One region of the Paracoccus angustae genome, then DNA from elsewhere that is predicted to be linked to it. Evidence: riboswitches for the same ligand, from Rfam matches in the RefSeq annotation. Region 1 holds a riboswitch; the other holds the start of a gene.

Region 1 (3,345 bases):
AGCTTCCAGGCATCGGCAACCCGGGGACAGACGCCGAACCCGCGCCAGCCGGTTTGCGCCTCGATCAGCCTGTCGCCATGGTCGAACAGGCTCGGGTCATCGCGGAAGCGGTTGATCGGGAAACCCGCGACGGTGGCCGCATCGGCCTTGACGATGGGCGCGGCCGATCTCGCCCCAGGCAGCGGTGGCGGCGGCGTTGTTGGACATGTTCTGCGGCTTGAACGGCGCGACCGACAGGCCCCGCCTGTCCGCGGCCCGGCAAAGGCCCGCGACCAGCAGCGACTTGCCGACATTGCTGCCGGTGCCCTGGATCATCGACGCGTGGCCCAGGGGGTCAGCTTGCCGAAGCGGCTGACCCAAGGTCTACGGCAACCATCAGAACTCGACCCCTTTCTGGGCCTTCACGCCGTCCCTGAACGGGTGTTTCAGAAGCGACATCTCGGTCACAAGATCGGCGGCCTCGATCAGCTCGGGCCTGGCGTTGCGGCCCGTCAGGCAGACATGGGTCATCGGCGGCTTTTGCGTCAGCAGGAAATCGACCACCTCGTCGATATCCAGATAGTCATAGCGCAACGCGATGTTGATCTCGTCCAGAAGAACGAAGCGGATCCGGGGATCGAGGATCTGCTGCTTGGCGATTTCCCAGCCGTTCCGGGCGGCCGCCACGTCGCGGTCGCGGTCCTGGGTTTCCCAGGTAAACCCCTCGCCCGACACGAAGAAGCGGCATTCCCCGGCGAAATGGGCCTGCAAAAGCCGCTTTTCGCCCGTTTCCCATGTGCCCTTGATGAACTGCACGACCGCGCAGGGCATGCCCCAGGCGATGCAGCGCATGATCATGCCGAAGCCCGAGGACGACTTGCCCTTGCCCGTGCCGGTATGGACGATGATCAGGCCCTTTTCCTCGGTCTTGCCGGCCATCATCTTGTCGCGCGCGGCCTTGATCCGCTTCATCTTCTCGTTGTGACGGGCAGTGGTTTCGCTGCTGTCCGTGGCGGTGTTGCTCATCATGAACTCCGGAGAAGGTCGGCCGGAGGCCACGAAACCACAGGGCAGGGCGGCAGGCAAGTCAGCGCCGGGCACCGCTGAAGAAGGCGCGCGGCGGCGGCCCGGACCCCGGCAGGATCAGCCCGCCATTGGCCGTCCGGCCTGCGCACCACAGGCCGGCAGCGATGCCGGGCGTTCCGACCACGCGCGCAGGAACTGCCAGCACGATCAGGCGAAAGGCAATTCCGGTGCCGCGCCGCGCCCTCGGTCCTTCAGCGGTCCGCCGCGAAGGCGCATGCCGAGACCGCCATGACCAGCCTGTTCGTCGCCCCCCATCGTCAGGGCGTGCTGCCGGGCCGCCGGCGGCAGAGCCTGTGTTTCGAGTGCGATTTTCCGATGTGGCAGCCCACGGCTAGCCGCTGGCAGCGGCAACGGTCAGAAACGTTGTCCCGCCCGGCCGGACCCGGATCGCCGCCGTGTCGACCTGTGCCATGTCGTCCATTCGCCTTGACAATCCCGCCGGGCCAGTACCAATGAGGACTGCTGGTTCCTGTCCCAGGACAGGTGAAAAGGGAATGCGACCGGGGTTCGCGCCTGCAACCCCAAAGCGCAGCCGCCCCCGCGACCGTGACCGGAGAGGTCGCCCGATGGCCACTGTGTGCAGCCGCGCATGGGAAGGCCGGGCGCCCGCCAGGGTATCCCCCTGACATCCGCAAGCCGGGAGACCTGCCAGCAGGACGATGTGAACCGGGCGGGGTGTCCCGGGGTGTCGGACAGGCAGCCGCGCCCGGCTGCATATCCGTGCCTTGCCCCGCCGCGAACCCTGTGGAGAGCGTGGCCGTGCAACATGCGGAGAACGTCGACCTTCTTGTCTGCACCTGTTGCCGCCGGCAGGGCGCGCCGGGCGATGCCGAGCGCGCCGGAACCCGCCTGTTCCGCCGCCTGGCCGAACGCCGCCTGCCCGGCGTGACCGTCCGGGCGGTCGAATGCCTGTCGAACTGTTCGCAGGGCTGCACCATCGCGTTGCGTGGCAGGGGGCGCTGGACCTATGTCTATGGCCGCCTGGACGACGGCGCCGATGTCGACACCGTTCTGGAAGGCGTCGCGAAATATCAGGCTACGGATGACGGCGTTGTTCCGTGGCGCGAACGCCCCGAGCATTTCCGCAGGAACTGCATCGCCCGCATCCCCCCTTTGCCCACCCTTGCCGCAGGAGACACCTGAACATGTCCAGCCTTGAAAAGCTTCCCGTCACCGTCATCACGGGCTTCCTGGGGTCGGGAAAGACCACGCTGATCACGCATCTGATGAAGAACCCCGGCGGCAGGCGGCTGGCGGTGATCGTGAACGAATTCGGCGACGTCGGCGTGGACGGCGAAATCCTGAAAGGCTGCGCGATCCCCGAATGCCCGGCGGAAAACATCGTGGAACTGGCCAATGGCTGCATCTGCTGCACCGTCGCCGACGAGTTCATCCCGACGATCGAGGCGCTGATGGCGCTGGACCCGCGTCCCGACCATATCCTGATCGAGACCAGCGGGCTGGCCTTGCCGAAGCCGCTGCTGAAGGCCTTCGACTGGCCCGACATCCGCTCGAAGATCACCGTGGACGGCGTCATCGCCCTTGCCGATGCCGAGGCGGTGGCGGCAGGGCGCTTTGCGCCCAATGTCGCGGCGGTGGACGCGCAGCGGCTGGCCGATGACAGCATCGACCATGAAACACCCTTGTCCGAGGTGTTCGAGGACCAGATCGCCTGCGCCGACATCGTTCTGCTCACCAAACCCGATCTGGCCGGTCCCGAAGGGATCGCACAGGCAAAGGCGGTCATCGCGGCCGAGGCGCCGCGCCCCCTGCCGGTCGTCGAGGTGGCCGAGGGCGCGGTCGATCCGCGCGTGATCCTGGGCCTGGGGGCTGCGGCCGAGGATGACATGGACGCGCGGCCCAGCCATCATGACGGCGCGGATGATCACGAACACGACGACTTCGACAGCGTCGTGATCGACCTTCCCGAGATTTCGGACCCTGCAACGCTTCTCGCGCGGATCACGGAACTTGCCGACCGGCAGAACATCCTGCGCGTCAAGGGCTATGCCGCCGTCGCGGGCAAGCCGATGCGGCTTCTTGTCCAGGCGGTCGGCGCACGGGTCCGCCACCAGTACGACCGTCCGTGGCGGCCCGAGGAAGGGCGGCGGGGCCGGCTGGTCGTTATCGCCGAACATGACGATATCGACGCGGCCGCGATCCGGGGTATCCTGCTGCCGGACGCCGCCACGGCGGAATAGGGCAAGGGACCGATGCACGTCATCTTCCGCGAAAGCCACGGGCTGGAGGAAACCGAGACGCCGACCGATCTGGGCCAGG
Region 2 (3,345 bases), on a different contig from region 1:
GTCGGCATCCAGCCCGATCGCCTCGATCATCCCGTTCTCCTGCCTTGCCCTTGCCGTCATGCAGGATCATGCTGCGCGGGACTTGTCAAACCCCAGAGGCCAACCGTGACCTTCACCGTTCCCGACATGACCTGCGGCCATTGCAAGGCCGCCATCGAGGCCGCCGTCCAGGAGGCAGGCGGCCGCGCCACCGTCGATCTGGCGCAAAAGAGCGTCACGGTCGACGGTCTGGACAAGGACCGCGCGGTTCAGGCGATTCGCAACGCGGGCTACGAGGTCGCGGCCGCCTGAGAACCGCAACGTCCTGGCGCGTCAGCCAAAGCCCGCGGCACACCGCATGATTGAGCGGGCGGGCGGTTGCTGCTAGGATCGCAGCCGGACGGGCATCGCAGACCGGGTTCAACCGGCCCCCGCCATCCGACAAGGCAACCGAGGAGACAGTTCCATGCTCAACCGTTTCGTCATCGCGGCCGCCGCCATCATGATGACCGCGCCCCTGGCCGTGGCGGGCCCCATCGACAACGCCTGCGTCCGGTCCGACCGCGCGCGCGGCAACGCGCCGCTTTGCGGCTGCATCCAGCAGGTCGCGAACCAGACCCTGTCGCGGGCCGATCAGCGCCGCGCCGCCTCTTTCTTCCGCGACCCGCACGAGGCGCAAGAGGTCCGCATGTCGAAAAGCGACCGCGACAACGCCTTCTGGGCGCGCTACAAGCGGTTCGCGTCCCGGGCCGAGGCCTATTGCCGGTAAGCCCGCGCCTTGCGCATCGCCGTTCTGACCGGCGCGGGGATTTCCGCCGAAAGCGGCCTTGCGACCTTTCGCGCCGTTGACGGCCTGTGGGAAAGCCACCGGATCGAGGACGTGGCGACGCCCGAAGGGTTCGCCGCCGATCCCGCGCTGGTTCACCGCTTCTACAACATGCGCCGCGCCAATGCCGCGGCGGCGCGGCCCAACGCCGCGCACCTGGCATTGGCCGATCTGGCGCGGCGCCACGACCTGACGCTGGTCACGCAGAATGTCGACGACCTGCACGAACGCGCGGGCAGCCCCGCCGTGATCCACATGCACGGGACGCTGAACGGCGCGCTTTGCGCCGCCTGCGGGCACCGCTGGGCCGCGCCCGCCGTCATGGCGCCCGGCGATCCCTGCCCCGCCTGCGCCCGGCCCGCGACCCGTCCCGACATCGTCTGGTTCGGAGAGATGCCCTATGGCCTTGACCGGATCTGGGAGGCGCTGGAAACCGCCGACCTGTTCGCGGCCATCGGCACTTCGGGAAATGTCTATCCTGCGGCGGGTTTTGCCCAGCATGCGCGGCGGCGCGGCGCGGAATGCCTGGAACTGAACCTGGAGGCCAGCGCCAACGCGCGCGACTTCCACCGCCGCATTGTCGGCCCCGCCAGCCGTACGGTGCCCGAATGGGTGGCCTCGCTGGGCTGATTGCCCTTGCCTGAGCGCGGCCTTGTGGGCTAAGGCGGCCTTGCCTCGGTTCCGGGCCTGAAGCCCGGTTGAAAAGGGAACGCGGTGCGAATCCGCGACTGCCCCCGCAACTGTCAGCGGAGAGCCGGGCCGGACAACGCCACTGTTCCCGATTGGGGATGGGAAGGCCCGGCCAAGCGATGACCCGCAAGTCAGGAGACCTGCCGAACGCGATCACCCTGACGGCGTGCGAGGGGCGCGCCGGAAACGGAAACTTCCGTCGTGGTGGTGTCGCTGTCCGGCGGGTTCATTCCCCGGACGAACCGCATCGCGCCCGGCCCCGCCCGGGTTTCTGGAAGGATGTCCTTCGTGACGCCAAGACCCCTGGTCCCGACCCTGACCGCAGCCCTGTTTCTGACCACCGCCTTGTCCGCCTCCGGGCAGGACGCCCCCCGGGACGCCATCGTCCTGGACGACATCACCCTGACCGCCAACCGCGAACCTGTCGAGTTGAGCCGCTCGGGCAGTTCCGTCTCGGTGCTGACGGAAAACGACCTGCAAGGCCGCGCCGGCCAGCCCTTGTCGCGCAGCCTGACAAGACTGCCCGGCGTCACTCTGCGCCAGCAAGGGCCGCTGGGCACCACGGGATTTCTGGAGGTTCGCGGCGCGCCGGGCCGCTATGTTCCCGTGGTGATCGACGGGATCGAGGTTTCGGATGCGACCGCCCCGACCCCGGCCTACGACATCGGCGGCCAGATCACGGCGGGCATCGGCCGGGTCGAATTGCTGCGCGGCGCGCAATCCGCGCTTTACGGGTCGCGCGCCATCGCCGGCGTCCTGACGCTGGAATCCCTCCGCCCGACCGAGGACGGCTTGCGCCACCACTTCGGGATCGAGGCGGGCAGCTATGACACCCTGACCGCCAGCTATGGCGCGACGCTGCGCCGCGACGGCACCGATCTGGCCTTCCAGGTCAGCCATGTCCGCACCGACGGCTTTTCCGCCCTGGACGAGAACAACGGCAACTTCGAGGAAGACGGGTACGAGGCGACGCGCCTGTCCTTCTACAGCGCGCATCGGCTGGACAACGGCGTCACCATCGGCTTCAACGGCTTCTGGGAAGACAGCACCGCCGACTTCGACGATTTCAGCGACGTGGCGGGCACGCCGGGCGACGACTATTCGGAAAACGAATCCTACGGCCTGCGCGGCTTTGCCCGGTTCAGCACCGGCGCGGTGGATCACGACATCGCCCTGACCCGCTATCGCATCAGCCGCGACAGCTATTACAACGGCTTTCCCGTGTCCTATGCCGGCACCCGCACCAGGCTTTCCTGGCAGGGCGCGGCCGATCTGGCCCCGGGCGTCCGGGCCGTCTTCGGCGCCGATACCGAAAAGGAGAAAGCCGAAGGCAACGGCGACGCCCGCCTGACCGGCGTTTTCGTTGAAACGACCACCGCCTTGAGCGACGACATGGACATCACCACCTCGCTGCGCCGCGACGACCATTCCCGCTTTGGCGGCTTCACGTCGGGTCGCGTGGCCGCCGTTTACCGCGCCGACAACGATCTGCTGTTCCGCGGGGCGCTTGGCAACGGCTTCCGCGCGCCGTCGCTTTACCAGCTGTTCGACCCGTTCTACGGCACCGCGACCTTGGAACCCGAGGAAAGCCGCACCTACGAACTGGGCGTCGAAAAGCAATGGGGCGACAGCCACCTGCGCGCGACGGCCTTTTGGCTGAAGACGGACAATCTGATCGGTTTCGATGACAACGGCACGCCCTCGGATTGGAACGACGACCTTTATAACCAGGTGCCCGGCATCGCCCGCCGCCGGGGCGTGGAGATCGACGGCCGTTACGCCTTCGGCGCGGGCCATGCGCTGACAGCCAGCTATTCCTTTATCGACAATCAGACCGACGTGCCGGACTG

Evidence for each region. A riboswitch is a leader RNA that binds a small molecule or an ion and turns the genes downstream of it on or off. The one in region 1 is predicted to bind cobalamin.
Region 2: another riboswitch for cobalamin. It lies ahead of ACFOM8_RS10635 (TonB-dependent receptor plug domain-containing protein); the one in region 1 lies ahead of ACFOM8_RS11465 (DUF1636 family protein).

Annotation. Positions count from the first base shown of each region.
Region 1 is NZ_JBHRXY010000008.1:6,594-9,938, forward strand. Features, by position in the region: gene ACFOM8_RS23115 (nucleotide-binding protein) at 97-315, opposite strand; gene cobO (cob(I)yrinic acid a,c-diamide adenosyltransferase) at 376-1,005, opposite strand; cobalamin riboswitch at 1,512-1,732, shown strand; gene ACFOM8_RS11465 (DUF1636 family protein) at 1,825-2,208, shown strand; gene cobW (cobalamin biosynthesis protein CobW) at 2,211-3,266, shown strand; gene cobN (cobaltochelatase subunit CobN) at 3,279-3,345, shown strand, end outside.
Region 2 is NZ_JBHRXY010000007.1:28,118-31,462, forward strand. Features, by position in the region: gene ACFOM8_RS10615 (HAD family hydrolase) at 1-30, opposite strand, end outside; gene ACFOM8_RS10620 (heavy-metal-associated domain-containing protein) at 106-291, shown strand; gene ACFOM8_RS10625 (hypothetical protein) at 446-748, shown strand; gene ACFOM8_RS10630 (NAD-dependent deacylase) at 758-1,435, shown strand; cobalamin riboswitch at 1,465-1,657, shown strand; gene ACFOM8_RS10635 (TonB-dependent receptor plug domain-containing protein) at 1,784-3,345, shown strand, end outside.